DNA from 3 places in the Streptomyces sp. NPDC006463 genome. Region 3 is predicted to be linked to each of the others. Evidence: riboswitches for the same ligand, from Rfam matches in the RefSeq annotation. Region 3 holds a riboswitch; each other region holds the start of a gene.
What was found. A riboswitch is a leader RNA that binds a small molecule or an ion and turns the genes downstream of it on or off. The one in region 3 is predicted to bind thiamine pyrophosphate.
Positions count from the first base shown of each region.

Region 1: linked by a shared signal. The riboswitch ahead of thiO (glycine oxidase ThiO) and the one ahead of ACFYOB_RS26225 (thiamine ABC transporter substrate binding subunit) in region 3 are both predicted to bind thiamine pyrophosphate.
Region 2: linked by a shared signal. The riboswitch ahead of thiC (phosphomethylpyrimidine synthase ThiC) and the one ahead of ACFYOB_RS26225 (thiamine ABC transporter substrate binding subunit) in region 3 are both predicted to bind thiamine pyrophosphate.

Region 1 covers NZ_JBIAHP010000002.1:333,092-342,707, forward strand. Annotated here, with positions in the region: gene ACFYOB_RS05300 (SAV_6107 family HEPN domain-containing protein) at 1-41, shown strand, start outside; gene ACFYOB_RS05305 (class I SAM-dependent methyltransferase) at 130-888, shown strand; gene ACFYOB_RS05310 (DUF3040 domain-containing protein) at 1,155-1,556, shown strand; gene ACFYOB_RS05315 (DUF4126 domain-containing protein) at 1,678-2,304, shown strand; gene ACFYOB_RS05320 (phytoene desaturase family protein) at 2,384-3,811, shown strand; gene ACFYOB_RS05325 (hypothetical protein) at 3,825-4,709, opposite strand; gene metF (methylenetetrahydrofolate reductase [NAD(P)H]) at 4,761-5,675, opposite strand; gene thiE (thiamine phosphate synthase) at 5,778-6,413, opposite strand; gene ACFYOB_RS05340 (Rv2175c family DNA-binding protein) at 6,492-6,857, opposite strand; gene ACFYOB_RS05345 (NAD(P)/FAD-dependent oxidoreductase) at 6,924-8,144, opposite strand; TPP riboswitch at 8,226-8,338, shown strand; gene thiO (glycine oxidase ThiO) at 8,336-9,532, shown strand; gene thiS (sulfur carrier protein ThiS) at 9,529-9,616, shown strand, end outside.
Region 2 covers NZ_JBIAHP010000005.1:169,281-178,896, forward strand. Annotated here, with positions in the region: gene ACFYOB_RS11735 (metallophosphoesterase) at 196-1,473, shown strand; gene ACFYOB_RS11740 (hypothetical protein) at 1,623-2,432, shown strand; gene ACFYOB_RS11745 (hypothetical protein) at 2,482-3,192, opposite strand; gene ACFYOB_RS11750 (glycosyltransferase) at 3,448-4,647, shown strand; gene ACFYOB_RS11755 (hypothetical protein) at 4,762-5,727, opposite strand; gene thiC (phosphomethylpyrimidine synthase ThiC) at 6,441-8,228, opposite strand; TPP riboswitch at 8,222-8,367, opposite strand; gene ACFYOB_RS11765 (YibE/F family protein) at 8,407-9,616, shown strand, end outside.
Region 3 covers NZ_JBIAHP010000015.1:85,970-95,585, forward strand. Annotated here, with positions in the region: gene ACFYOB_RS26205 (NAD(P)/FAD-dependent oxidoreductase) at 1-1,258, shown strand, start outside; gene ACFYOB_RS26210 (cytochrome P450) at 1,298-2,548, shown strand; gene ACFYOB_RS26215 (ABC transporter ATP-binding protein) at 2,559-3,623, opposite strand; gene ACFYOB_RS26220 (ABC transporter permease) at 3,623-5,239, opposite strand; gene ACFYOB_RS26225 (thiamine ABC transporter substrate binding subunit) at 5,335-6,432, opposite strand; TPP riboswitch at 6,518-6,627, opposite strand; gene rlmN (23S rRNA (adenine(2503)-C(2))-methyltransferase RlmN) at 6,686-7,798, opposite strand; gene ACFYOB_RS26235 (phosphatidate cytidylyltransferase) at 7,892-8,968, opposite strand; gene frr (ribosome recycling factor) at 8,968-9,525, opposite strand; gene pyrH (UMP kinase) at 9,611-9,616, opposite strand, start outside.

The DNA.
Region 1 (9,616 bases), on a different contig from region 3:
CCGCGGCGATCCCGCGTCCGGAGCGTCCGGACGCGGGATGAGCTGCCCGGCGGCGGGAGGCAATAGGGTGGGGCGGGGTGGGGCACTGACCGCTCCGCCATCCCAAGCCGCGCCGAGGAGCCATCAGCCGTGTCGGACACTTCCCGCCCCCGCGCCTCCCTTCGCACCGCAGTGGTGTGGGAGGTCCTCAAGGAGGCGCTCGACCGCCGGGTGAAGGCGACCGCGCGGGATGTGCTGGACGTGCTGGACACCGGTGGCGGCACCGGCAAGTTCGCCGTGCCGGTGGCCCGCCTGGGCCACCGGGTCACCGTCGTCGACCCCAGCCCGAACGCGCTGTTCGGGCTGGAGCGCCGGGTGGCGGAGGCCGGCGTCGCCGACCTGGTGCGCGGCGTACAGGGCGACGCCCAGGGCCTGTTGGAAGTCGTCGAGCGGGGCGCGTACGACGCGGTGCTCTGCCACGGCGTGCTGGAGTACGTGGACGACCCGGCCGAGGGCGTGGCCAACGCGGTGGCGGCGCTACGCCCCGGCGGCACGCTCAGCCTGCTGGCCGCCGGCCTCGGCGGGGCCGTGCTCGCGCGGGCCCTGGCCGGGCACTTCACGGAGGCCCGTACCGCCCTCACCGACCCGGCCGGGCGCTGGGGTTCCGGCGACCCGGTGCCGCGCCGCTTCACCGCCGAGCAGCTCTCCGAGCTGGTCGGCGGGGCCGGGCTCGCGGTCGGCGCCGTACACGGCGTGCGGATCTTCGCCGACCTCGTCCCGGGGGTCCTGGTGGACACCGAGCCGGGCGCGGTGGAGGCGCTGCTGCGTCTGGAGGAGGCCGCCGCGGAGCTGCCCGCCTTCCACGCCGTGGCCACTCAGCTGCACGTGCTGGGCGAGAAGCAGTCCTGATCTGCGATCTTCCGTGCACGGAGTTTCCACACACCCTCCGAACCTGCGGTCGGCCCCGTATGATCGGGGCAGTGACCGGCATGGTGGACGGGCCATTGGGGAATGAACGCCTCAATAACCGCCCCCGCGGCGGTACGGGTTTTCGGGCTGTGGGCCTTATTCACAGCCCGGCATAGTGGGCGGGTATCACGGGGGCGATTCCCCGCCTATCCTGAAGGGGACCCCTGGTCGCTACCCCCCGCGACCGACGGATGAGGAGGACTCCCGTGCCGCTCTCGGAGCACGAGCAGCGAATGCTCGAGCAGATGGAGCGAGCGCTGTACGCCGAAGATCCCAAGTTCGCGACAGCGCTTGAGGGCAGCGGACTGCGCACGTACACCCGGCGACGGGTCTACCAGGCAGTCGTAGGCATTCTGGTGGGCATCGCGCTCCTCATGACCGGTGTGATCGTGCCGAACGTACTGTGGATCAGCGTGGTGGGTTTCCTCGTCATGCTGGGCTGTACGGTCCTCGTGGTCACCGGTTGGCGCAAGGCACCCAAGCCTGGCGAACAGCCCGTCTCCGGAAGTGCAGGCGGTTCGGCCCGTGGCCGCAACCGGCAGCGTCGGTCGATGATGACCCGCATCGAGGAACGGTGGCAGCGCCGCCGTGACGAACAGGGGCAGTAGCCCCACGACATCGTGAGTGAGGGGACGGCCGTGCGCGGTCGTCCCCTCACTGTTGTGCTCTGTTGCGCGCCTGTTGCGCATTCCGACCGTCCCGTCACCCTTTCTGCGGCATCATGATCAGGTGAGTGTGCTCCCCCTGGTCTTCACCAGCGGCTGGGCCAGTGGGATCAACGCCTACGCCGTGGTCCTCCTGCTCGGCATCTTCGGCGCGACCGGCCTGTCCGACGAGGTCCCCGCGTCGCTGCAACGCACCGACGTGCTGATCGTCGCGGCGGTCCTGTTCCTCTGCGAGGCGGTCGCCGACAAGATCCCGTACGTGGACTCGGTGTGGGATTCCGTCCACACCGTGATCCGCCCGGTGGCCGGTGGCGTGGTCGGCGCGCTGCTGGCCGGCCAGAGCGGTTCGCTGTCCGACATCACCGCCGGCGTGATCGGCGGCTCCACCGCGCTGGCCAGTCATTTCGTCAAGGCCGGCACCCGGATGGCGATCAACACCTCGCCCGAGCCGCTCAGCAACGTCGCGATGAGCATGGCCGAGGACCTCGGAGTGGCCGCGATCATAACCTTCGCGATGTTCCACCCCGTGGCCGCGGCGGTCATCGCAGCCGTCCTGCTGGCCGCCGGGCTGGCCATACTGATCTTCCTCTGGACCCGGATCCGCCGTTTCCTGCGCCGCCGTGCCCAGCGCCGCGAGGAGAAGCGGCTGGCCACCGAGGCCCGCGAGGCCACCGGAGCGCCACCCCGCTGACCACCCGCCCCGCCACCCCGCCCGTCCCCCGGCGACCACCCCGCCGACCGCCGCCCGCGGCCTCGGTAGGCTCACCCGCATGGCACGAATTGCGGTGATCGGCGCCGGGATGGGCGCGATGGCGACGGCGGCCCGGCTGGCCGTGGCAGGGCACCAGGTGACGGTGTACGAGCGCGCGGCGACGTACGGGGGCGCGGTCGGCCGGTACGAGCGCGACGGCTTCGCCTTCGACACCGGGCCGGGCCTGCTGCACCTGCCCGCCGTCTACCGCGACCTCTTCGTGAAGACCGGCAAGCGGCCCCTGGAGACCTGCGTCGACATGGTCCAGGCCGACCCCGCCGTCCGGCACGTCCTCCCCCGTCACGACGTCGACGTCACCCTCCCCGGCGCCTCGCACGGCGGTGTCGCCGCCGCCCTCGACCAGGCCTTCGGCCAGGGCGCGGGCGAACGCTGGAACGCCGTGCTGGGCCGCGCCCGGGACGCCTGGGACGCCACCCGCCGCCCGCTGCTGGAGGAGCCCCTGCGCGACGGTGCCCGGCAGACGCTGGGCGGCGACCCGTATCCGGCCCTGCGGCGCAGCGGCCTGCTCCGCCGCCGCCCGCCCACCCTCGCCGAGGTGGCCGACCGCGAGTTGGGCGGCGGCCTCGGCGAGCTGCTGACCGGCCTGGTGGGCGCGTACGGGATCGACCCCGCCCGGGCCCCCGGATCGGCCGCCGTGCTGCCGTACATGGAGCAGACCTTCGGCAGCTGGTACGTCCGCGGCGGGATGCGGGCGCTGGCAACCGCCGTCCACGAGCGCTGCCGGGAACGGAAGGTGGAGTTCGTCTTCGGGGCGGAGGTCCGGGAGGTCCTCGCGCCGCAGGGCCGGGCCGCCGGTCTGCTGCTGGCCGACGGCACTGAGGTGGCCGCCGACTCCGTCGTCTGCGGGATCGACCCGCGGCTGCTGCCGGCCGCCTCCCTGCCGTGGCCGCCGGAGGCGGTTCCCGCCCGCGGGGAGGGCCTGCCCAGCCGGCTCACGCTCTTCCTCGCGCTGCGCGGCGCCCGCCCCGCACATGCCGTCCACCGCACCCTGGTGCACTCCTCGGGCCCGGTCGTCACCGTCCTGCGCCCCGACGACCCCACCACCCGCCCCGACGCGGACCACGAGGCCGTCACGGTCAGCGCCGTCCGCGGGCCCGGGAGCTCGGGGCCCCAGGAGCCCGAGGAGCTGCTGGAGCTCGCCGGGAAGGCCGTACCGGGGCTGCGGGAGCGGCTGCTGTGGCACGAGGCGCGCACCCCGGCCGACGTCGAGGCGGCGACCGGCGCGGTGGGCGGCGCGGTGCCCCCGCCCGCGCTCGCGGGGGCCGGGGGCCGGCTGCTGTACCCCGCCAACACCACGGCCGTGCCGGGGCTGTACCTGGCGGGCGGCTGGGCGCACCCGGGCGGCGGGCTGGCGCACGCCGGGATGACCGGGGCCCTGGTGGCCGGGCTGATCGTGGAGGGCGCGGAGTTCCGCGGCTCCCGGTGACCCGCCCGCCCGCTCAGTAGCGGTACTGCTCGTACTCGCCCTGCTGGGGGTACGGGTACTGCTGCGGCTGCGGCTGCGCGACCTGCTCCTCCGCCGGATACGGCTGGGCGGCCCCGTCGGTGGCCCGCTGCTGCGGGACCCAGACCCCGCCGGGCGGGGTGTCCATGGCGTACTGCTGCTGCCCGTAGTCGGGGTACTGGGTGTAGGCCGAGTAGTCGTAGGCGGGGGGCGGTCCGACACCGCCGCCGGTGCCGATGTACGGGTCCGAGTAGGCGGCGTAGACCTGCTGCTGATCGCCCGTCGGATAGCCGGCGGAGTAGTCGTACCCGCCGCCGCCCTGGTTCTGCTGGTCGTAGTACGCCGCGTACTGGTGGGCGTCCTGCTCGGCCGTGGTGAACGGCGAGGCGAAGCCCGCGTTCTGGTCCGCGCCGGGGGCGGGCGCGAAGCTCTGTATGCCGTAGGAGCCGGTGTCCTCGGGCATCGGCTGCGGGCTGTAGACCTCGTCGGCCTCGGCCTCGGCCGGGAACTGCCGCTCCTGCGCGGCCCCGTCGGCGTCCTCGTACTCCAGCGCGGTGACTTCGAGCGCCGGTTCCGGACGCGGACCGCCGGACCGGCGCCGCCGCGACTGCCGTACGGGTTCCCCGCCGCGGCGCAGCGCCCAGCCGGCCACGAAGCCCTTGCGGAAGGACAACGTCACCAGGGTCTGGCCCAGGGCGAACGCGGCCGCGCCGGCGCCGATGACAGGCACCGACGGCAGGAGCACCCCGGCGACCACGCCGAGGAAGCCGGCGAAGGCGAGCAGGCGCCAGCGGAGCCGGGCCTTGTTCTGCATCAGGACCTCGGCAAGCAGCCACAGCGCGACGAAGCCGAACGCGATGTAGAGGACCGTCATACCCATGCATGGCCCCTCTCGGTACGGCCGACCGCGTGGGAGACGGGGGCCAGCCGGTCAGGCCCGCTGGTGCAGGCCCAGATTCTCGTAGATCTCGAGAGTCGCCGTGGAATTGTTCAGCGTGATGAAGTGCAGCCCTGGGACACCCTCGGACAGCAGCCGCGCGCAGAACTCCGTGGCGAACTCGATGCCAATGGAGCGTACAGCGGCCGGGTCGTCCTTGACGGCGAGCATGCGCTCTTTCACAGCCTCGGGGAAGACCGCGTTGCTGAGTTGGGGCAGTCGGTCGAGCTGCTTGATGCCCACAACAGGCATGACCTCGGGGATGATCGGGGTCTCGCAGCCCGCCTTCTCGACGCTGTCGCGCAGCCGCAGATAATTCTCCGGGTGGAAGAACATCTGGGTGATCGCGTAGTCGGCGCCCGCGCGGCACTTGTCCACGAAGTGCCGGATGTCCGTGTCCCATTCCGTCGAACGCGGGTGCATCTCCGGGAAGGCCGCGACGCCGACGCAGAAGTCGCCGGACTCCTTGACCAGCCGGACCAGGTCGGCGGCGTAGTGCACGCCCTCGGGGTGCGGCACCCAGTCGCCCATCGGGTCGCCCGGCGGGTCTCCGCGCACGACGAGCATGTTCCGGATGCCCGCGTCGGCGAACTGCCCGATGACGTTGCGCAGCTCGGCCACCGAGTGGTCCACGGCGGTGAGGTGGGCGACGGGGGTCAGCGTGGTGTCCGAGGCGATCTGCTCGGTGGCCCGGACGGTGCCGCCGCGGGTCGAGCCGCCGGCTCCGTAGGTCACGGAGACGAAGCTCGGGGACACGGCTTCCACCCGGCGCAGCGCGTTCCAGAGGTTGCGTTCGCCCTTCTCGGTCTTCGGGGCCCAGAACTCGAAGGAGTACGAGCTCCCGGACGCGAGGAGGTCGCGGACCGTGTGCGCACGATCCGACCAGGTGGAAGCGGTACCAGAGGCCATACGGGCAGGTTAGACGGGGCCCGCCGGACACCGAAGCACTGTCCGCCTTTTGGACACGTTTTTGGACAGTCCGACAGACCCGGCCCGGGCGCTCTGGTCCTTCTAGCCGAGGCGGGCCCGGACGCGCTTGGCGAGGTCCGCGGCGGCCGCACCCGGGTCGGCGGCCTCGGTGAGGGCGCGGACGACCACGACGCGGGTGGCCCCGGCGTCCAGCACCTCGTCCAGATTCGCGCTGTCGATGCCGCCGATGGCGAACCAGGGCCGGTCCTGCTCCAGGGAGGCCGCGTACCGGACGAGTCCGAGGCCGGGGGCGAAGCGGCCGGGCTTGGTGGGGGTGGGCCAGCAGGGGCCGGTGCAGAAGTAGTCCACGCCGGGCTCGGCGACGGCCGCGTCGACCTCGGCCTCGGCGTGGCAGGAGCGGCCGATGAGCACCTGGTCGCCGAGGATGGCGCGGGCCGCGGGGACGGGGATGTCGCCCTGGCCGAGGTGCAGGACGTCGGAGCCGATGGCGTGCGCGACGTCGGCCCGGTCGTTCACGGCGAGGAGCTTGCCGTGGCGCCGTGCGGCCTCGGCGAAGACCTGCAGGTGTTCGAGTTCCTCCCCGGCCTCCATGCCCTTGTCGCGGAGCTGGACGATGTCCACGCCGCCGGACAGCACGGCGTCCAGGAACTCGGGGAGGTCGCCCTGGCGCTTCCGGGCGTCCGTGCAGAGGTAGAGCCGGGCGTCGGAAAGCTGCATGGGTGTACCCCCCGGGATGGATGCGGTGTACGGACCCCGCGGGGCCCGTACACCGCGGTGGAGCGGATGCGGATCAGGTCAGAGGGCGAGCGCCTGAGCGCGGCGCTTCACCTCCGTGCCGCGATTCTCGCTCAGCGCCTGCACGGGGGTGCCGGGCAGGGTCGGATCCTCGGTGAAGAGCCACTCAAGGATCTCCTCCTCGGTGAAGCGGTCGTCGCGCAGGACGGTCAGCAGACCGACCAGGCCCTTGACGACCTTGTCGCCGTCGATGAAGGGGGCCGGCACCTGCAGGGCGCGGTTCTCGCCCCGGCGTACGGCGATCAGCTGCCCTTCCTTGACCATCTGGCGGACCCGGGTCACCTCGATGTCGAGCATCTCCGCGATGTCGGGGAGGTACAGCCACGAGGGGACAAGGGCATCGATCTTTGCGTCAATCTCGGTCACGGGTACAAGCCTGCCATCTCGGGCTGACACCCGGTACCGGAGCGGCCCGTCCGTGGTCCGGCCCGGCTACACGGGGGTCGACTTCAGGGCGACCGCCGGATCGCGGACCTTGGCCGGGTCCACCGCGGCCCCCGTCTCGATGAGCCTGCGGCCCTGCGCCAGGTCGCGGGGGCGGCCCACGGCCAGCACCGCGACCAGGACGCCCTCGCGCAGCCAGCACACCGACCAGGTGGGGTCGGCCGGGTCGCCGCGCCAGAGCAGGGTGTCGGCCGTGCCGTGGTGGCCGGCGTACTGGACGAAGCGCCCGAACTGCTCCGACCAGAAGTACGGCACCGGGTCGTAGACCTGGGCGGGTTCCCCGGCCAGGATGTTCGCCGCGACCGTCCGCGGGCCCTGGAGCGCGTTGTCCCAGTGGTGCACGAGCAGCCGCGTCCCGTAGCGGGCCGACGGGAAGGAGGCGCAGTCGCCGACCGCGTACACCCCGGGCACGGAGGTGCGCAGGTACGCGTCGGCGGTGACCGAGCCGTCGGGGCCGAGGACCACGCCGCTCCCGGCCAGCCATCCGGTGGCGGGGCGGGCTCCGATGCCCACCACGACCGCGCCCGCCGGAAGGGTGCGCCCGTCCGCGAGCAGCACCCGGCCCTCCTCGATCCCGGCGACCTTCACGCCGGTGATCAGCCCGGCGCCGGCCTCCTCGTACCAGCGGGCCATCGGGGCGGCCACCTCCGACGGCAGCGCCCCCGCCAGGACCCGGTCCGCAGCCTCGACCACGGTCACCTCGCAGCCCGCCTCACGGGCCGCGGTGGCGAACTCCGCGCCGATCCAGCCCGCGCCGACGACCACCGCCCGGGGCGCCTCGGCCAGGACCGGGCGCAGCCGCGCCGCGTCGTCCAGCGTGCGCAGCAGGTGCACGCCGGGGACCCCCTCCGTCCCGGGCAGGGTCAGCGGCTGCGCGCCTGTGGCCAGCACGAGGACCTCGTACGGGACCGGTCCCGCCTCGGTGTCCAGCTCGCGCTCGGCGGCCCGCAGCCCGGTGACCTCCGTGCCGAGCCTGAGCTCGATGCCGAGCCCCTCGAAGTCCACGTCGAAGGCGGAGTCCTCGGCCTTGCCGAGCAGCACCGCCTTGGACAGCGGAGGCCGGTCGTAGGGCTGGTGGGGCTCGGCGCCCAGCAGGGTCACGGCTCCGGTGAAGCCCTGCTCGCGCAGGGCGACCGCGGTCTGCACGCCGGCCATTCCGGCGCCCACGATCACGACGCCGCTCGGGTTCTGCTCCGTCTGCTCACTCACCCGGCCACCCTAATCACCTGACGGGCCGCCAGGAATAGGTGTCGCCTTACCGGCTGTCCGCACCGGGGTTAGTCTGGCCACCGTACCTATCGCGGGAGTCCGGACGCACCGGGCTGAGAGGGAGGCTGGCCGGCCTCCGACCGTACGAACCTGATCCGGGTCATGCCGGCGAAGGGAGGGGCTGGACGCCCATGCACTCATCTCGAACGTCCCGACCATCTCGGACGTCCCGCAAGGGGTCCGACGTCCTCGTCATCGGGGGCGGGATCATCGGACTCGTCACCGCTTGGCGGGCGGCCCGGCGGGGCCTGCGCACCGTACTGGCCGACCCGGCCCCCGGCGGCGGCGCCGCCCAGGTCGCGGCCGGGATGCTCGCGCCCGTCACCGAGCTGCACTACGGCGAGGAGGCCCTGCTGGGCCTGGGTCTCGCCTCCGCCGCCCGCTATCCGGAGTTCGCCGCCGAGCTCGCCGACGCGAGCGGCGGCCTGGACATCGGCTACCGCGCCTGCGGCACGCTCGCCGTCGCCCTCGACGCCGACGACCGCCTCCACCTGCGGGAGCTGCACGCCCTGCAGCGCCGGTGCGGCCTGGAGTCGGAGTGGCTCACCGGCCGCGACTGCCGCCGGCTGGAGCCGATGCTGGCTCCGGGCGTCCGGGGCGGTCTGCGGGTGGACGGTGATCACCAGGTCGACCCGCGGCGGCTCGCGGCCGCCCTGCTGGCCGCCTGCGGGGGGGCCGGCGTGACCGTCCACCGGGCGGCGGCGGAGCAGCTGCTGGTCACCGCCGACCGGGCGGCCGGGGCGCTGCTCGACGACGGTACGGAGCTGCGCGCGGACCAGGTGGTGCTGGCGGCGGGCTCGCTGAGCGGCCGGCTGGCCGGCGTACCGCCGGAGCTGGTGGCCCCCGTACGGCCGGTGAAGGGTCAGGTGCTGCGCCTCGCGGTGCCCGCCGCCTACGCGCCGTTCCTGTCGCGGACCGTACGGGCGGTCGTGCGCGGCAGCCACGTCTACCTGGTCCCGCGCGAGAACGGCGAGCTCGTCGTCGGCGCCACCAGCGAGGAGCTCGGCTGGGACACCACGGTCACCGCGGGCGGGGTCTACGAACTCCTGCGCGACGCCCACGAACTGGTGCCCGGCATCACCGAACTCCCGCTCGTCGAGACCCGCGCGGGGCTGCGGCCGGGCTCCCCCGACAACGCCCCGATGCTCGGCCCGACCGACCTCCCGGGCCTGCACCTGGCCACCGGGCACTACCGCAACGGGGTGCTGCTGACCCCGCTCACCGGCGACGTGATGGCGCAGCTGCTGACCACCGGCGAACTGCCGCCGATCGCACGCCCCTTCACCCCCCGCCGGTTCTCCGCCGCACGTCAGGAGTCGCACGCATGACCATCTCCGTCAACGGCGAGCCGCGCGAGGTCGCGGCCGGCACCACGCTCGACGCGGTGGTCGCCACCCTGACCACGGCCCCCG
Region 2 (9,616 bases), on a different contig from region 3:
GCCGAGGATTTCAGGAACACCGATATTGGTATAAAACGGTAGGAACGATCGGCTCCGGACAGGATTCACCACCCCTGGTGCGTCACACAGCGCGAGCCGCATTCCTATGATGGGCGCACGACATCACGGACCCTCCTCCCCGGAGGTCAGAAGGGTCCGCAGGTGTACGGCAGCGCGACGGTGGTGGAGGGGTCGATGACTCAGGGGGCCGGTCAGGGACCCGCGATGCGGACGGAGACGCTGCGGGACTTCCGGGTTCCGGTCACCGAACCCGCCCCGTACGCCGTATCCACCGGGCTGCCCGGTGAGGCTCCCGTGTACGGCGAGTACCCGGCGTACTACGAGGACGGCGCGCTGAGCGCGCCCCAGCAGCCCGGCTACGCGCCGCAGGCGAACGCACAGTCCGTGCCGCAGCCCGTGGCACCACCCGTCCCGCATCACGACGTGCACGCAGCGCAGGACATGCACGAAGCGCACGAAGCGCACGCGACCGCCGAGCCCACGGATCCCGTGGACCCAGAGGACGACGGTTTCGACGGCTACACCCCGACCCACCGCGACCTGCCCGTCATCGGCCGCGGCGCACTCGGCGGCCCCGGCGACACCATCCAGGTGCAGTACGTCCCCCAGGACACCGCGGCCGCCGGTCCCGGCCCGCTCTACGTGGTCGGCGACGTCCACGGGTACCTCGACGAGCTCGTCACCGAACTCCACGCCCAGGGCCTGATCGACAGCGAGCGTCGCTGGTCCGCGGGCAACGCCCGGCTCTGGTTCCTCGGCGACTTCACCGACCGCGGCCCCGACGGCATCGGCGTCATCGACCTCGTCATGCGGCTGTCCGCCGAGGCCGCGGCAGCCGGCGGCTACTGCAAGGCCCTCATGGGCAACCACGAGCTGCTGCTCATCGGCGCCAAGCGGTTCGGCGACACCCCCGTCTCCTCCGGCGCCGGCACGGCCACCTTCCAGGCCGCCTGGCTGCTCAACGGCGGTCAACGCACCGACATGGAGCGCCTGCAGGACGTGCACCTGCAGTGGATGTCCCGCCTGGACGCGGCCGTCCTGGAAGAGGACCACCTGCTGCTGCACTCCGACACCACGGCCTACCTGGACTACGGCGACTCCATCGAGGACGTCAACGACACCATCCACGAGCTCCTCAACCGGGGCGACGCCGACATCACCTGGGACCTCTTCCGCAAGTTCACCAAGCGGTTCGCCTTCCGCGACGAGGAGACCGGCCCGGTGGCCGTACGCGAACTGCTCGGCACGTACGGCGGCAGCCGCGTCGTGCACGGGCACAGCCCCATCCCGTACCTCCTCGGCGAAGTGGGCACCGAGGACGGCGACGAGGCGCGCGGCCCGGAGGCGGTGGACGGCCCCCACGTGTACGCGGACGGGCTCGCCATCGCCATGGACGGCGGGGTCACGATGGCGGGCAAACTGCTGGTCGTGCAACTGCCTCTGCGCGACTGAGGATTGTCATCAGGGGGGTATTTCCGGAAAGCCCCTGTCAACCTGCGGTGTGGTCCCTCTACCATCGCTCTATCCGTAGCAGGCTCTCCTCCGTTTGTGCCGGCGCCCGGGTCTACGCGGGCAAACCGGCCTCCACGGAGCATCGGGGGATGCACATGACCAGCGCTCCGCACCTGCTGACCGAAGACCGGCCCGAGTTCGATCGGCTCCTCGACGAGGCGCTGCGCACCGCACACGAACGGCCCGAGCTCGCCACCCTCGGCGAACGCCTGAACGCCGAACAACTGCGCACCATGGCCCTGGGGGCCGGCGCACTGCTGACGGCTGCGGCCGCCGCAGAGTACGACTACTACGTGAAGCTCCGCGAGGAACGACGCGACGAGGCCCTCTCCGCTCCCGGGACCCTGGACGAGGAGGACGGCGGACAGGGCGGCGCGGGCCTCGGCGCCGTGATCGCGGTCCTCGCACCCGTTCTGGCGGGCACCGCCATGCTGATCTTCTTGCTCGTGGGCTACATCCTGAAGATGATCGAGCCCGAACCGGCCTTCGCCGAGACCATGCTGACGGCGGGTTCGTTCTTCGGGGTGCTCACCGCCACCGCCCTGATCTTCGCCGTGATCGGCCTGCTGGTGACCGCGCTGCGCAACAGCGCGACCGAGGTCGCCGCGGACGAGGCGGAGGCGATACCCGACGAGGTCGCACAGGCCCGGGAGGCCTGGCGGAACGCGCTGCTGGAGCGCGGGATCATGCCGTTCCTGCGGGACGCCCTGGCCGATCCGAGTTCGCGGCCGGAATATCCGGCGCCCCGCACGCCAGGGGCCGGGCGCATCCCCAACCTGGGATACACCCGGCCCGACTTCACCAGTCCGGGATCGCCGTCACAGGGTCCCCGGCCGGGCTACACGCCTCCGGACTTCACCGGCCCGGACTTCGGCGGCCCGGAGCACGAGCCGGAGTAGGCCTCCCGGCCTCCCGGCCTCGCGCCCCGCTTCCCTTCCTCTGCTTCCCCTACTTCAGTGCCTTCGGAAGGTAGTTGGGGTTCATCGGCCGGATCGGCGGCGCATTGGCCGCCCGGCGGGCGAGGTCCGGGTCACCCTCGTCGGGCTGGGGTTCTGCCTCCGCCCACACCCCGTTGCATGTGAGGGTGTTGTTTCCGGGGACGACGGCGCAGGTGGTCTCCGAGATCACGCCGTCCGTCGTCACCACCTCGACCAGCAGCTGGTTGGCCTGATGGCTGATGGAGATCGCGCAGGCGTCGTCCGGGTAATCGCCCTCCGGGTTGAGGGTGAGGTCGTACCAGGTCCACAGACCCGGGGTCGGCTGAAGCCCGCGGATGCCCGCGTACGCATTGCCGTCGCCGGGGAGCACCGCCTTGAACTCCCGTGCGTTGCTGTCACGGACGGAGTCGATGTCGACGCACTGGGACGCGCCGGTGGCTCCGGTGGCACCTGTCGCGCCGGTCGCACCAGTGGCACCCGTAGCACCGGTAGCTCCGGTCGGGCCCTGCGGACCCCTGGGACCCGTCGGGCCCGTCGGACCCTGCTTGCACTCGTCGTCGCCGCCTCCACCGCGCGGGCCGACGGGGGTTGCCGCTCTCGGATCGTAATCGTGCTTCTTCGACTCGCAGTGGTCGCCGCCTGCCGGGGTCGCCGCGCGGACTGTCGCGGCTGCCTGGATGGCCTGCCCCGTGGCGAACGCGGGGCTGGAAATCCCCGTCATCACCAGGGCGAGTGATGCGAGCGTGCCTCCAGTCAGCCAACTGCTCCGCCGGGGCAGCGGACCAAGGTGTGACCTGGTCCTGTTCTCGGGGCTCATATACGCCGCTCCTTCTCGAAACCGGATCGAACGATGTGCGATGGGCCGTCTCGGGCCACCTCGGTCATCGTGGGTATCGCGGTCGCAAGCGGTGGAACGCCTCGCGGATAAGTCAACTTATCGGACCAGCGGTACGAGCCCAATGGAGTCTTTTGGGCGGTGGCGGACGCGACGCGCCCAGGCACGGACGAACCGTGCCCTACCGTCGCCTCACGGTCGTTTTCATCACCACAGGGGATGGAATCCTTGAGAGCAACAGTCTGCCTGAACATGATCGTCAAGAATGAGGCACCGGTGATCCGGCGCTGTCTCGAATCGGTGCGCCCTTTGATCGATACATGGGTGATCGTGGACACGGGCTCGACGGACGGCACCCAGGACATCATCCGGGAATTCCTCAGCGATCTCCCCGGTGTCCTGCACGAACGGCCGTGGAAGGGATTCGGCGAAAGCCGCAGCGAGGCGATCGACCTCGCACGCTCCAGCGCGGACTACCTGCTGTTCATCGACGCCGACGACGTGATGCAGGTACAGCCCGGCTTTCGCATGCCGGACCTCACGTTCGACGCGTACCGCATCGCGGTGCACCACGAGCCCGTCATCCACTGGAGGCCCGCTCTGGTCTCCACCCGCTTGCCGTGGAAATACGTCGGCGTACTCCACGAGTACCTCGATTGCGAACTCCGGCACAGCAGCGGCGTGCTCGAAGGCGCCAATATCCTCATCGTCGGAGGCGGGGCACGCCTCAGGGACTTGGGCGAACGGGAGAAGTACCTGCGCGACGCGGCGGTACTCGAACAAGGGCTGATCGAGGAACCCGGAAATGCCCGGTACGCGTTCTACCTGGCCCAGAGCTGGCGCGACGCGGGAGAACCGGAGAAATCCCTCGCCGTCTACGACCGCCGGGCGGCGATGGGCGGCTTCGCCGAGGAAGCCTTCTGTGCCCAGCTGTACGCGGCACGGATCGCGGCGAACCTCAAGAAGCCGTCGGCCGAGGTGATGGACCGCTTCCTTCGCGCACACGAGAGCCGCCCCACGCGCGCCGAAGCGATCGGCAGCCTCGCCCGCATCTGCCGGCTCGAAAGCCGCTGGCCGCTGGCGTACATGTTCGCCCGGCAGGCGGTCCGGATCCCCCGCCCGGACGACATCCTGTTCGTCGAGTTCGACTGGCACGAATGGCGCGCGCTCGACGAACTCGCCGTGGCCGCCTACTGGGTCGGCGAGTACCAGGAGTCGCTGGACTGCTGCGAGCGCCTCCTCCAGGACGGCCGCCTCCCGGACTCCCAGCGTGACCGGGTCACCGAGAACCTCGCGTTCGCGCGCCGCAAGCTGGACCCGCAGTATCAGGTGGTCGCCTGACCGCCGCTCCACGCAGCACGCGACCGGAGGGCGTCGCCCGGGCCGACAGGCCGTGGAGCGGCGCCCTCCAGTCGTTGCGCTGGGCCGTCGCGTCGGCCGGCCGCAGCGGCTGCTCTAGGGGAGGTGGCCCCGGGATGCTCTGCGCATCAGGTCTCCCTTGAATTCCTTGCCCCGGAGGGTTCCGGGCGTCGGGGCGGGGGTCAGTTCGGTCCACCCCTCGTCCCAGGTGAAGCTGGTGCCGTTGGTGTCACCGTGTGTCTGGTAGACCTTCCCGTCCGTCGTCACGACCTTTACGTACGAGTTGCTGCCCTGCTCGATGATCGAGATGCCGCAGGCCTTGCCGAAGGGGAATCCCGGGTTGTCCGCGTTCGTCAGGTCCTGCCAAACAGGCACACCTCCGGCCGTGGCCGCGCGGCCGACGTAGGCGATGCCGTTCGTGAGAGCGGCACTGAACGACACGGTGTTCGAAGGCGCGGAGCTGTCGATGTCGTCGCAGGGCCCGGTACCCGTGGCGCCGGTCGCACCGGTAGTACCTGTGGCACCCGTACTGCCCGTGGCACCCGTGGCACCCGTGGCACCGGTCGCACCCGTCGCACCGTCCACGCCATCCGCGCCGTCCGCACCGTCGGCACCCGGAGCACCCGTCGCACCCGTCGCACCGGTCGCACCCGTCGCACCGTCCACGCCATCCGCGCCGTCCGCACCGTCGGCACCCGGAGCACCCGTCGCACCCGTCGCACCCGTCGCACCCGTGGCACCCGTCGCACCCGTGGCACCCGTGGCACCGGTCGCACCGTCCACGCCATCCGCGCCGTCCGCGCCGTCGGCACCCGGAGCACCCGTCGCACCCGTCGCACCCGTCGCACCCGTGGCACCCGTGGCACCGGTCGCACCGTCCACGCCATCCGCGCCGTCGGCACCCGGAGCACCCGTCGCACCCGTGGCACCCGTCGCACCCGTGGCACCCGTGGCACCGGTCGCACCGTCCACGCCATCCGCGCCGTCGGCACCCGGAGCACCCGTACCGCCCGTCGCACCCGTCGCACCCGTGGCACCGGTCGCACCCGTGGCACCGTCCACGCCATCCGCACCGTCCGCACCCGGAGCACCCGTCGCGCCCGTCGCGCCCCTCGCACCCCTCGCGCCCGTCGCGCCCGTCGCGCCCGTCGCACCGTCCACACCCGGAGCACCCGTGGCGCCCGTCGCACCCCTCGCGCCCGTCGGCCCTGTCGGGCCCCGCCTGCCCTGTTCGCACCTGTCGTCACCGGCGGGCCCGGACTCGATGCCCGCGGCCCTCGGGTCGTCGTCCGGATCCTCGTCCTGGCGGTGGTGATGCCCATTCGGCTTGCATTGGTCTCCACCGGTGGAGCTCGCCGCGTTCACCCGCCCGGCCGCCTGAATGCTCTGAGCAACGGCGAAGGCGGGGCTGGCGACTCCCATCATGACCAGGGCGAGCGATGCGAGGGTGCCGCCCGTCAGCCATCTGCTCCTTCTCGGCAGTGGTCCGAGCGTCGTTGACCTGGTCCTGTTTTCGGGGCTCATAGCACTCCTACTCGAAACCGCTCGACCGATGTGTGGCCGGGGCTCTCCGGCCACACATCGGTCAGCGTGGGAAGCTCTGCCGCGAGTGGCGGGACAACTCGCAGATGAGTCCACTTATCGGATCAGCGATGCGACACCAACGGCCGCTATGACGGCCGTGGCGAGCGGGAGCACTCCGACGCAAAAAACGGGCGGACCCGCGACTCCCCCCATAGGGTCGCGGGTCCGCTCCGTGGCTCCTGTCGACCGGCTCAGTCGGCCAGCGGCAGGTAGACGCGGTTGCCCGAGGCCGCGAACTCGGCGGACTTCTCCGCCATGCCCGCCTGGATCTCCTCGGCCTTCAGGTCGCCGCCGTGCTCACGGCGGATGTCCTGCGAGATCTTCATCGAGCAGAACTTCGGACCGCACATGGAGCAGAAGTGAGCGGTCTTGGCCGGCTCGGCGGGAAGCGTCTCGTCGTGGAACTCACGGGCCGTGTCCGGGTCGAGGGCCAGGTTGAACTGGTCCTCCCAGCGGAACTCGAACCGCGCGTCCGACAGGGCGTCGTCCCACTCCTGGGCGCCCGGGTGGCCCTTGGCGAGGTCCGCCGCGTGCGCCGCGATCTTGTACGTGATGACGCCGGTCTTCACGTCGTCACGGTTCGGCAGGCCCAGGTGCTCCTTGGGCGTGACGTAGCAGAGCATCGCGGTGCCCCACCAGGCGATCATCGCGGCGCCGATGCCCGAGGTGATGTGGTCGTACGCGGGCGCGACGTCCGTGGTCAGCGGGCCGAGCGTGTAGAACGGCGCCTCCTCGCAGATCTCCTGCTGGAGGTCGATGTTCTCCTTGATCTTGTGCATCGGGACGTGGCCCGGGCCCTCGATCATCGTCTGCACGTTGTGGCGCTTGGCGATCGTGTTCAGCTCGCCCAGCGTCTTCAGCTCCGCGAACTGCGCCGCGTCGTTGGCGTCCGCGATGGAACCGGGGCGCAGGCCGTCACCCAGCGAATACGTGACGTCGTACGTGGCGAGGATCTCGCAGAGCTCCTCGAAGTTCGTGTAGAGGAAGTTCTCCTTGTGGTGCGCCAGGCACCACGCGGCCATGATCGACCCGCCACGGGAGACGATGCCGGTCTTGCGGCGGGCGGTCAGCGGCACGTACGGCAGCAGCACGCCGGCGTGCACCGTCATGTAGTCGACGCCCTGCTCGGCCTGCTCGATGACCGTGTCCTTGTAGATCTCCCAGGTCAGGTCCTCGGCGCGGCCGTCGACCTTCTCCAACGCCTGGTAGAGCGGGACGGTGCCGATCGGGACGGGGGAGTTGCGCAGCACCCACTCGCGCGTGGTGTGGATGTTGCGGCCCGTCGAGAGGTCCATGACCGTGTCGGCGCCCCACTTGGTCGCCCAGGTCATCTTGTCGACCTCCTCCTCGATGGAGGAAGTGACGGCGGAGTTGCCGATGTTGGCGTTGACCTTCACCAGGAACCGCTTGCCGATGATCATCGGCTCGATCTCCGGGTGGTTCACGTTCGCCGGAAGCACCGCGCGACCTGCGGCGATCTCCTCGCGGACGACCTCGGGGGAGACGTTCTCGCGGATCGCGACGTACTCCATCTCCGGGGTGATCTCGCCCCGGCGGGCGTACGCGAGCTGCGTGACGGCGGCGCCGCCACGGCCCCGGCGGGGCTGGCGGGGACGGCCCGGGAAGACGGCGTCGAGGTTCTTGAGCCCGCCCCGCGGCGAGGTGTGCTTGATGCCGTCGTCCTCGGGACGCACGGGACGTCCCGCGTACTCCTCGGTGTCCCCGCGGCCGATGATCCAGTTCTCGCGCAGCGGCGCGAGACCCCGGCGCACGTCCGTCTCGATCTGGGGGTCGGTGTACGGACCGGACGTGTCGTAGAGCGTCACGTCCTTGCCGTTGGTGAGGTGGACCTGGCGGACCGGCACCCGGATGTCGGGGCGGGAGCCCGCCACGTACCCCTTGTGCCAGCCCGGCTGGCGCTCGGTCTGGCCGTCGGCGTCCTGGCTGACGGCAGGCGTGCGTGCGTCCTGAATGGTCATGAGACCTATCTCCCTACGCCGGCATTACCCGGTAACAGGTTCGGCGGTCGACGCAGCCTCCTCCCGTACGCATCCGTGATGCGCGTACGGTGATCAGCGTCCTCTCAGCCCGGTGCTCCGAGCTCCCGCGTTGTGCAAAGGTGTCCCCACGCTAGCGCCATCCATGGCGTGCTGAACAGTGGGCCCCCGCATCTCTTGCGATGATCTGCTGGTGACGACCTCGCCGCAGCCCCCCACCGAGCCCACGGACCCCACCGGCCACGCTGACCACGCGCACTCCCGCGAGCCCAGCCATGGGCACGGTCACGGGCACAGCCACGGCCACGGTCCGGCAGCCCCCGTCTCGAAGCACCTGCGCAAGGTCATCGCGGCCGTGCTGATCCCCTTCGCCGTCGCCGTCTTCGCCGGCATGGTCGTGCTCTGGCCGGGCGGCGCCCCCGCCCACGAGCGCACCGGTGTCGGTTTCGACCGGCAGACTCAGCAGGGCACGGTCGTCACGCTCGAACAGGTCGACTGCAAATCGGTGAACGCCTCGCAGGTGCCGCCCACCGGCAACACGTCGACACCAGAGGGCCGCGAGGCCCAGGCCGCGCAGACCGGCGAGTGCAAGAAGGCCACCGTCGAGGTCGGCACCGGACCGGACAAGGGCCGCACCTTCGTGGAGATCGTCCAGCCGGGCGCGCCACGGCAGTTGGCGAAGGGTCAGGAGGTGGTGGTCGCGTACGCGCCGGACGCCCCTCGGGACCTCCAGTACTCGGTCATCGACGTGAACCGCAAGTTCCCCCTGGCACTGCTGGCCGGGATCTTCGCGCTCGCCGTCGTCCTGGTCGGCCGGATGCGCGGGGTGTTCGCACTGATCGCGCTGGTCATCAGCTTCGGCGTGCTGACCCTCTTCATCCTCCCGGCCATCCTGCAGGGGTCGAACCCGCTGGTCGTCGCCGTCATCGGGGCGAGCGCCATCATGCTCATCGCCCTGTACATCTGCCACGGGCTGACCGCCCGCACCTCGGTCGCCGTCCTCGGCACGCTCGTCTCGCTGCTGCTGATCGGGCTGCTGGGCTCGGTCTTCATCGACTGGGCGTTCCTCAGCGGCAACACCGACGACAACACGGGCCTGATCCACGGGCTCTACCCGGACATCGACATGAGCGGTCTGCTGCTCGCGGGCATCATCATCGGATCGCTGGGCGTGCTCGACGATGTGACGGTCACCCAGACCTCCGCTGTCTGGGAACTCCACCAGGCCGACCCCTCGATGGGGTCGCGCGCCCTGTACCGGGCGGCCATCCGGATCGGTCGCGACCACATCGCGTCGGTGGTCAACACGCTCGTACTGGCCTACGCGGGTGCCGCACTCCCCCTGCTCCTGCTGTTCTCGATCGCGAACA
Region 3 (9,616 bases):
CGAACCGTACGAGCCGTACGACCGGCCCCCGCTGTCCAAGCAGGTCCTGCTGGGCAAGGCGACCGCGGACCGCACCGCGCTCCCCCGCCGCCGGGACATCGACGCGAAGTGGCGTCTCGGAGTCCCCGCCACCGGCCTGGACATGGCGGGCCGACGCGTCCGGCTCGCCGACGGTGACGAGGTGGAGTACGACCGCCTGCTCATCGCCACCGGCGTACGGGCCCGGCCGTGGCCGAACGAGGAGGAGGGTGCGCTGGACGGCGTCTTCGTCCTGCGCACCCGCGACGACGGCGCCGCACTGGAACGCAGCCTCGCGGCCGGTCCCCGCCGGGTGCTCGTCATCGGAGCCGGCTTCACCGGGTCGGAGATCGCGTCCGCCTGCCGCGAGCGCGGCCTGCCCGTCACCGTCGCCGAGCGGGGCGACGCCCCGCTGGTCGGCGCGCTCGGCGGAGTCATCGGCGAGGTCGCGGCCGAGATGCACCGCACGCACGAAGTGGACCTGCGTACCGGTGTGATGGTGACCGGGCTGGAGGGCGACCCCTCCGGGCGGGTCCGCGCCGCCCACCTCTCCGACGGCGCCACCGTCGAGGCCGACGTGGTGGTCGTCTCGCTCGGCGCGCAGCGCAACACCGAATGGCTCGCCGGATCCGGACTGGGTGCGGGACCCCGCGGCATCGCGTGTGACGCGGGCTGCCGGGCCTTCAACATCTGGGGCATCGTCACCGACGACATCTATGTGGCAGGTGACGTGGCACGCTCCCCGCACGCCCTGTTCGGGTACCAGTTCCTGTCCCTGGAGCACTGGGGCAACGCCGTCGCCCAGGCCGAGACGGCGGCGCACAACATGCTGAGCGAGGGCATGGACCGCCGCCCCCACGTGTGGGTCCCTGCCTTCTGGTCCTCCCAGTTCGGCGTGAACATCAAGTCCGTCGGCGTCCCTCCGATGGGAACGGAGATCCTCATCACGCAGGGCTCGCGCGACGAGCGCAGGTTCGCGGCCGTGTACGGCTACCAGGGGCGCGTCATCGCGGCCGTCACCTTCGACCAGTGCCGCTGGCTGCCGTTCTACCAGCACCTGATCGAGACGACCGCGCCGTTCCCGCCGTCGTTCACCACCGTGGACCGCAGGCCGGAGGGCCACAAGCCGCTGCCCGCGGACTTCCCGGACCCGTCGGTGCCCACGCACGGCCCGACCATCACCCTCAGCGGCTACTCGCCCGCCGACCGGAAGATGACCTTCACCCCCGCGCGCCACTGACCCCACCGCGCCCTCCCCCGAGGACCACGAGGACCTGTCATGACACAAGCCATCCTGCGGGAGATCATCGACTACGCGAATCGCGCCGATCCGTATCCGCTGTACGAGGAGCTCCGCAAGACGCCGGTGTGCCAGGACGGCGACGGGCCGTACGTCATCAGCACGTACTACGAGATCCAGAGCCTCCTCCACGACCCCCGGATCAGCTCCGACCGCCGCAACCTCACGCCGACGACGGGTGATCCGCTGGCCCAGACCGCCGAGGAGGAGGGGGAGACGGCCCTGCCGCCGTCCTTCCTGGGCCTCGACCCGCCGGAGCACGACCGGCTGCGCCGGATGACGAACCGGCCGTTCGGGCCGCCGCACTCCCCGCACCGGGTCCACGACATGCGCGGCGAGCTCAAGGGCATCGTCTCCGGGCTCGTCGACGGCCTCGTCGCGGCCGACGGGCTGGACCGGATCGACCTCGTCGACCAGTTCTCCTACCCCTTCCCGGTCTCGGTGATCTGCCGGCTGCTCGGTGTGCCGCCCGAGGACGAACCGCGGTTCCACGTCTGGGCCGACACCCTCGCCGCCAGCCTGGACCCCGACCCGGACGCAGACCCCTCCCAGCGCCACAAGGGTTCGCAGGACACCAGGATGGAGCTCGGCATGTACCTGGCCGGGCTGATCGAGGAGCGCCGCAAGAACCCCGGCGACGACATGCTGTCCCATCTGGCGACCGCGGACACGCCGGACGGCACGATGACGACGATGGAGATACTCAGCACCTCGGCCCTCCTGCTGATCGCGGGCCACGAGACCACCGTCAACCTCATCACCAACGGGATGCTGACCCTGCTGCGCCACCCGGAGGTCCTCCAGCGACTGCGCGAGGACCCGGGCCTGGCCGTCCCCATCGTCGAGGAACTGCTCCGCTACGAGCCGCCGGTGCAGCTGCTGCCCCAGCGCAGCCCGCTCGCCGAGATCGAGATCGGCGGCGTCACCATCCCCAAGGGCGCGTCGCTCTGGCTGATCCTGGCGTCCGGGAACCGCGACCCCAAGCGGTTCGACCACCCGGACCGCTTCGACCCGGACCGCGGGGACATCCAGCACCTCGGCCTCGGCAGCGGGATCCACAGTTGCTTCGGGGCTCCGCTGGCCCGGCTGGAGGCCCAGCTGGCGCTGAGCGAGCTGGCCCGCAGGCTGGAGAACCCGCAACTGCTGGAGGACCCGCCCCCCTACCGTCAGAACGCGGTCCTGCGCGGCCCGCGTCACCTGCCCATCTCCTGCGACGGCATCCGCGCCTAGGCCACGCCGTCTACGCCGCGTCGTCCACGTCACCGGAACCCGGGGCGTCCGCCGGGAGTACGACCACCTCCGCGGGGGCGAAGGTCACCGCGACCCGGTCCCCCACGGCGGGCGCCCCCGCCAGTGCGCACTCCGCCTCCAGCACCGGACCCGTCTGCGGCCGCAGCAGCAGCGCGACGTGTGTTCCCCGGAAAGTCCGGGAGACCACCTCGCACCGCAGGCCGTCCGGCCCCAGCACGACCCCCGCCGGGCGGATCAGCAGCCGCCGCTCCCCGTCCGCCTCCTCCGCAGGGACCGGCACCTTCCCCCACGGGGTCCCCGCCACGCCGCCCGACACCACGGCCGGCACCACGTTCTCGAAGCCCAGGAACCGCGCCACGAACTCCGACGCGGGCCGCCGCCACACCTCCAGCGGGGTACCGGCCTGCGCGATGCGCCCGTCGCGCATCACCACCACCCGGTCGGCCAGCGCGAAGGCCTCCCCCTGGTCGTGCGTGACGGCCAGCACGGTCGTGCCCAGCCGGGAGAACAGGCCCTGCAGCTCCACCACGAGGCGCTCCCGCAGCCCGCGGTCCAGCTGACCCAGCGGTTCGTCCAGCATCAGCAGCCGCGGGGACGGGGCCAGTGCCCGGGCCAGCGCGACCCGCTGCTGCTCGCCGCCCGACAGGGAGGCCACCGCCCGCTTCCCGGCTCCGGGGAGCCCGACCAGCTCCAGCAGCTCCGCGACCCGGCCCTCGCAGGCGCTCTTGGAGGAGCCCCGCATCCGCAGCCCGAAGGCGACGTTCCCGCCGACGTCCCGGTGCGGGAAGAGCTGGTGGTCCTGGAACATCAGGCCGACGCCCCGGCGGTGCACGGGCACGGCCGCCTGGTCCGCGCCGCCCAGCAGCACCCGCCCCGCGGACACCTGCTGGAGCCCGGCGACGACCCGGAGCAGGGTGGACTTGCCGCTCCCGCTCGGCCCCAGCACGCACACGATCTCGTGCTCGGCGACCCGCAGGTCCACGCGGTCCAGGGCGTACCCGCCCGCCCGCTCACCGAAGCGGACCGACACCCCTTCCAGCTGAAGCAGTGTCATCAGAATTCTCCGGAGGTCTTGTCGGGTCGCAGTCGCTCCAGCACCAGCAGGGACACCGCGCACACCAGCATCAGAATCGTGCTCAGGGCCATCGCCTGCCCGTAGTTCAGCTCACCGGCCCGTCCCAGCAGCCGCGCCACGGCCACCGGCAGCGTCGGCCGGTCGGGCCGGGCGATGAAGACGGTCGCGCCGAACTCGCCCAGCGAGACGGCGAAGGCGAACCCGGCCGCGATCAGCAGGGCCCGCCGCACCAGTGGCAGGTCCACCTCCCGCCACGCCCGCAGCGGGGACGCGCCGAGGACGGAGGCCGCCTCCCGCAACCGCGCGTCGACGGCGCGCAGGACCGGCAGCATGGTCCGTACGACGAAGGGCACGCCCACCAGCGCCTGCGCGAGCGGCACCAGGATCCACGAGGTCCGCAGATCCAGCGGCGGCTCGTCCAGGGTGATCAGGAAGCCGAAGCCCACCGTCACGGCGGACACCCCGAGCGGCAGCATCAGCAGCGCGTCGAAGCCCCGTACGAAACGGCCCGCGCGCCGGGTCAGCGCGGCGGCCGCGAGGCCTCCGACGACCAGGGCGATGGCGGTGGCGGCGAGCGCGTACTGGAGCGAGTTCCAGATCGCCTCCAGCGGCGGCACCAGGAACGTTCCGCCGCCGGCGCCCGTCTCCTGCAGCGCCCGGTAGAAGCCGAACCCGTATCCGCCGGGAACGTCGAAGGACCGTTCCACCAGCACGCCCAGCGGCAGCACGATCAGCAGCGCGACCGTCAGCAGCACGCCGCCCAGCAGGGCGCCCTGCGCCCAGCCGCGCGGCCGGTGGGCCGTACGCGCCGGGTCCACGAGCCGCAGCGCGGTCTCCCGCCGGCGCACCGTCCGGGCGTGCACGGCGAGGACCCCGCCGATCGCCGCGAACTGCACCATCGTCAGCACGGCGGCCGTGGACAGGTCCAGGAGCTGCGCGGTCTGGCGGTAGACCTCCACCTCCAGGGTGGAGTACGAGGGTCCGCCCAGGATCTGCACGACGCCGAAGGAGCTGAAGGTGAACAGGAACACCATCAGCGAGGCTGCCGCCACCGCCGGGGCCAGCGCCGGCAGCGTCACCAGCCGCCAGGCGGCGAACCGTCCGGCGCCCAGCACGCGGGCGGCCTCCTCCTGGCGCGGGTCCAGCTGCGCCCAGAGCCCGCCGACCGTCCGTACGACGACGGCGTAGTTGAAGAAGACGTGCGCGAGCAGGATCGCCCACACGGTGGTGTCCAGCCGGACGCCCCACAGCTCGTCCAGCAGCCCGCCCCGGCCGACCAGCGCGAGGAAGGCGGTACCGACCACCACGGTCGGCAGCACGAAGGGGACCGTCACCACCGCCCGCAGCAGCTCCTTGCCGGGGAAGTCGAGGCGCGCGAAGACGTACGCCGCGGGGAGGGCGATCACCAGCGTGAGCACGGTGGAGGCGAGCGCCTGCCAGGTGGTGAACCACAGCACGTCGGCGATGTCGGGCCGGGCGAGCACCTCGCCGATCCGGCCGAACTGCCAGCCGTCGTCGGTCTTGAGCCCGCGCCCGACGATCGCGGCGACGGGATAGGCGAAGAACAGCCCGAAGAAGACCAGGGGTACGGCCATCAGGGCGAGTCGCACCGCGATCGCCCGCCGGCCTTCACGAGGGCCGGGGCCCGGCGCGGCGCCCCCCGGCGCCGCACCCGACTCCTTGATACCGCCTACTTCACGACGAGCGAGGTCCATGCCTTGACCCACTGATCACGGTTCTTGGCGATGGTCTCGGGAGCGACGCTCTCGGGCTTCTCGATCACCACACCGTGCTTCGTGAACAGCTCCGGCAGGGAAGCGTCCTTCGTCACCGGGTTCACGAACATCTGGAGGGGCATGTCCTCCTGGAACTTCTTGCTGATCAGGAAGTCCACGAGGGCCTTGCCGCCCTCCTCGTTCTTCGCACCCTTCAACAGACCCGCGAACTCGATCTGGCGGAAGCAGGTGCCGGTGGAGACGCCCGTCGGGGCCTCGGCCGGCTGCGGCTCGCCGTACAGCACCTCGACCGGCGGGCTGGAGGCGTAGGAGACCACCAGCGGACGGTCGCCCTTGGCCTTCTTGCCGCCCGCGGAGCCCGAGAAGCGCTCGTTGTAGGCCTGCTCCCAGCCGTCGACGACCTCGACGCCGTTGGCCTTGAGCTTGCTCCAGTAGTCCTTCCAGCCCTCTTCGCCGTACTTGCCGACGGAGGCGAGCAGGAAGCCGAGACCGGGTGAGGAGGTCGCCGCGTTCTCGGTGACCAGCAGGTTCTTGTACTCCGGCTTGACCAGGTCGTCCAGCGTCTGCGGCGGGGCGAGCTTCTTGTCCGCGAAGTAAGCCCTGTCGTAGTTGACGCAGATGTCGCCGGAGTCGATCGGCGTGACCCGGTGCTCCTTGTCGAGCACGTACTCGGACTTCACCCCGGCCAGGCCCTTGGCCTCGTACGGCGTGAAGATCCCGTTGTCGAGGGCGCGCGAGAGCAGGGTGTTGTCGACGCCGAAGAAGACGTCGCCGCGCGGGGAGCCCTTGGTGAGGATCTCCTGGTTGAGCGCCGCGCCCGCGTCCCCCGACTTCAGCACCTTGACGGTGTAGCCGCTCTGCTGCTCGAACTCCTTGAGGACCGTGTCGGTCACGTTGAAGGAGTCGTGGGAGACGAGCGTGACGGTCTTGGACTTCGGGGCGTCGCTCGAACCCGCGGACTTGTCCTTGGCATCGCTGCCGCAGGCGCTGAGCGTGGCGACGCCCAGCGCGGCCGCGAGCGCTGCGCCCGCCAGCTTCTTGGTGGTGCTCACTGGTGAATTCCTCCTGGGATGTCCAGGAGAAGACGCGGCCCTGCCCGGCGCTCTTCGCGAGCGGACGCCGGGCAGGGCGCAACAGCTTGAGTGGTGACCGAACTTCCTACCCCGAATGACCGGGGCGAGGTTCAGAGGGTCTGCGGATGACGGATACCGCACTCTCAGCGCTGTGGCGCTCCCCTGTCGGAATATGAAATTGGTTCGGCCACAGGGTACCCCGTGGCCGATTGTGACCGGCCAGAACCGGAAGCTAGCGCTCCGAAGCGGCCAGCTGACCGCATGCGCCGTCGATCTCCTGACCGCGGGTGTCCCGTACGGTCACGGGGACGCCGTGCCGGGCGATGGCATCCACGAAGGCCTTCTCGTCCTCGGGCCGCGAGGCGGTCCACTTGGAGCCGGGCGTCGGGTTCAGCGGGATCAGATTGACGTGGACACGCTTGCCCTTGAGCAGCTTGCCCAGCAGGTCACCGCGCCAGGCCTGGTCGTTGATGTCGCGGATCAGGGCGTACTCGATGGAGATCCGGCGGCCGGACTTCTCCGCGTACTCCCAGGCCGCATCGAGGACCTCGCGGACGTTCCAGCGGGTGTTCACGGGGACCAGGGTGTCGCGCAGCTCGTCGTCGGGCGCGTGCAGCGAGACGGCGAGGCGGCACTTGAAGCCCTCGTCGGCGAAGCGCAGCATGGCCGGGACCAGGCCGACGGTGGAGACGGTGATGCCGCGCTGGGAGAGGCCCAGGCCGTCGGGCTCCGGGTCGGTGAGGCGGCGGATGGCTCCGACCACGCGGTTGTAGTTGGCCAGCGGCTCGCCCATGCCCATGAAGACGATGTTCGACAGCCGCGCCGGGCCACCGGGGACCTCACCGTCGCGCAGCGCGCGCATGCCGTCGACGATCTGGTGCACGATCTCGGCGGTGGACAGGTTGCGGTCCAGACCCGCCTGGCCGGTGGCACAGAACGGGCAGTTCATGCCGCATCCGGCCTGCGAGGAGATGCACATCGTGACCCGGTCGGGGTAGCGCATGAGCACGGACTCGACGAGCGTGCCGTCGTGCAGCTTCCACAGGGTCTTGCGGGTGGTGTCGTTGTCGCAGCTGATGTGCCGGATGACGTTCATCAGGTCCGGGAGGAGCTCCTGCTGCAGCTTCTCGCGGGAGCCCGCGGGGATGTCGGTCCACTCGGCCGGGTCGTGCGCGTAGCGCGCGAAGTAGTGCTGGGAGAGCTGCTTGGCCCGGAACGGCTTCTCGCCGATCGCGGCCACCGCCTCACGGCGCTCCTCGGGAGTGAGGTCGGCGAGGTGCCGGGGCGGCTTCTTGGCTCCGCGCGGGGCGACGAAGGTGAGCTCTCCCGGAACAGGGCGGGCCATGGCAGGTACTCCTTGTAAGACGAAAGGCGCGCCGCAGAAGCAGCGCGCCTTCCAAGAGTAACCGCCCGGCGTGTTACGACGCCTTTGGGCAGGTCAGCCCGTACCGACGAACGCGGCCAGCAGCAGCCAGACCACCGGAGCGGTCGGCAGCAGCGAGTCGAGCCGGTCCATGATGCCGCCGTGTCCCGGCAGCAGGGTGCCCATGTCCTTGATGCCCAGGTCCCGCTTGATCATCGACTCGCCGAGGTCGCCCAGTGTGGCGCTGACGGCGACCGCCAGGCCCAGCAGCAGGCCCTGCCACCAAGAACCGCCGTCGATCAGGAACTCCATGCACAGCGCGCCGGCGGCCATCGCGAAGGCCACCGCGCCGAACAGGCCCTCGCGGGTCTTTCCGGGGCTGATGCGCGGCGCGAGCTTGGTCTTGCCGAAGCGCCAGCCGACCGCGTAGGCCCCGGTGTCGCTGACCACCGTCAGGAGCAGGAAGGTGATCACCCGCTGCGGCCCGTCGTCGGCGGTGAGCAGCATCGCGACGAAGGTGGCCAGGAAGGGCACGTAGAACGCCGCGAAGGCACCCGCCGTGACGTCCTTGAGGTAGTCCTCGGGCGGCTCGGTCATCCGCCAGACCAGGACCGCCAGCACGGTCAGGGCCATGGCCACCCAGGCGCCCTCGGCGCCGCGGACGTATCCGGCGATGACCATGGCCGCCCCGCCGACGGCGAGCGGGACGAGCGGGGCCTTGATGCCCTTCTTCTCCTGCAGCCGGGAGGTGAGCTCCCACAGGCCCACGACGACGGCAACGACGACGACGCCGACGAAGACCGCCTTGACGATCAGCAGCGAGGCGAAGATGACCGCGCCGAGGCCGACGCCGACCCCTATGGCGGCACGCAGGTCCCGCCCCGCGCGCTTCTTCGGCGGCGGTGGCGAGGCGTCCTGCGGCTGCGGGGCATGCGGGGGCGGGGGGCTGGGCATGGGCTCCTGCGGCGGCGTCTCGGCGCGGAAGAGGAGGCCGCCGTCCAAGACGGCCCCCCGATCGCGTGCTTCCCGGTCGTCGAAGTCACGGCCGGCGGCATCGGGCACGATGGGCATGGGCCGAGTGTGCGGGCCCACTTGCGCATCGTATGCGGGACCCGCCGGAACTGGCTCCGGCTGCCAGGAAGAGTCGTTCATCAGACTTCGAGGAGCTCGGCTTCCTTGTGCTTGAGCAGCTCGTCCACCTGCGCGACGTACTTCGCGGTGGTGTCGTCGAGCTCCTTCTCGGCGCGGCGCACCTCGTCCTCGCCGGCCTCCTTGTCCTTGACGAGCTTGTCAAGGGCGTCCTTCGCCTTGCGGCGGACGGCGCGCAGGGAGATCTTGGAGTCCTCGGCCTTGGTGCGCGCGACCTTGATGTACTCCTTGCGGCGGTCCTGCGTCAGCTCGGGGAAGGTCACCCGGATGATGCTGCCGTCGTTGCTCGGGTTGACACCGAGGTCGGAGTCGCGGATGGCCTGCTCGATGTTGCGCAGGGCGCTCTTGTCGAACGGGGTCACGATCGCCATGCGCGGCTCGGGCACCGAGAAGGACGCGAGCTGGTTGATGGGCGTGATGGCGCCGTAGTACTCCGCCACGATCTTGTTGAACATCGCCGGGTGCGCACGACCGGTGCGAATCGCGGCGAAGTCTTCCTTGGCGACGACGACGGCCTTTTCCATCTTCTCCTCGGCCTCGAGGAGGATCTCTTCGGTCACCACGTGCTCCTGCATGTCTTGAATGGATGGTTCAGGCGGGCGGGGCGGGCGGGTCCGGTCCGGGCTCGGTCCGGCAGCGGACTGCTCAGGC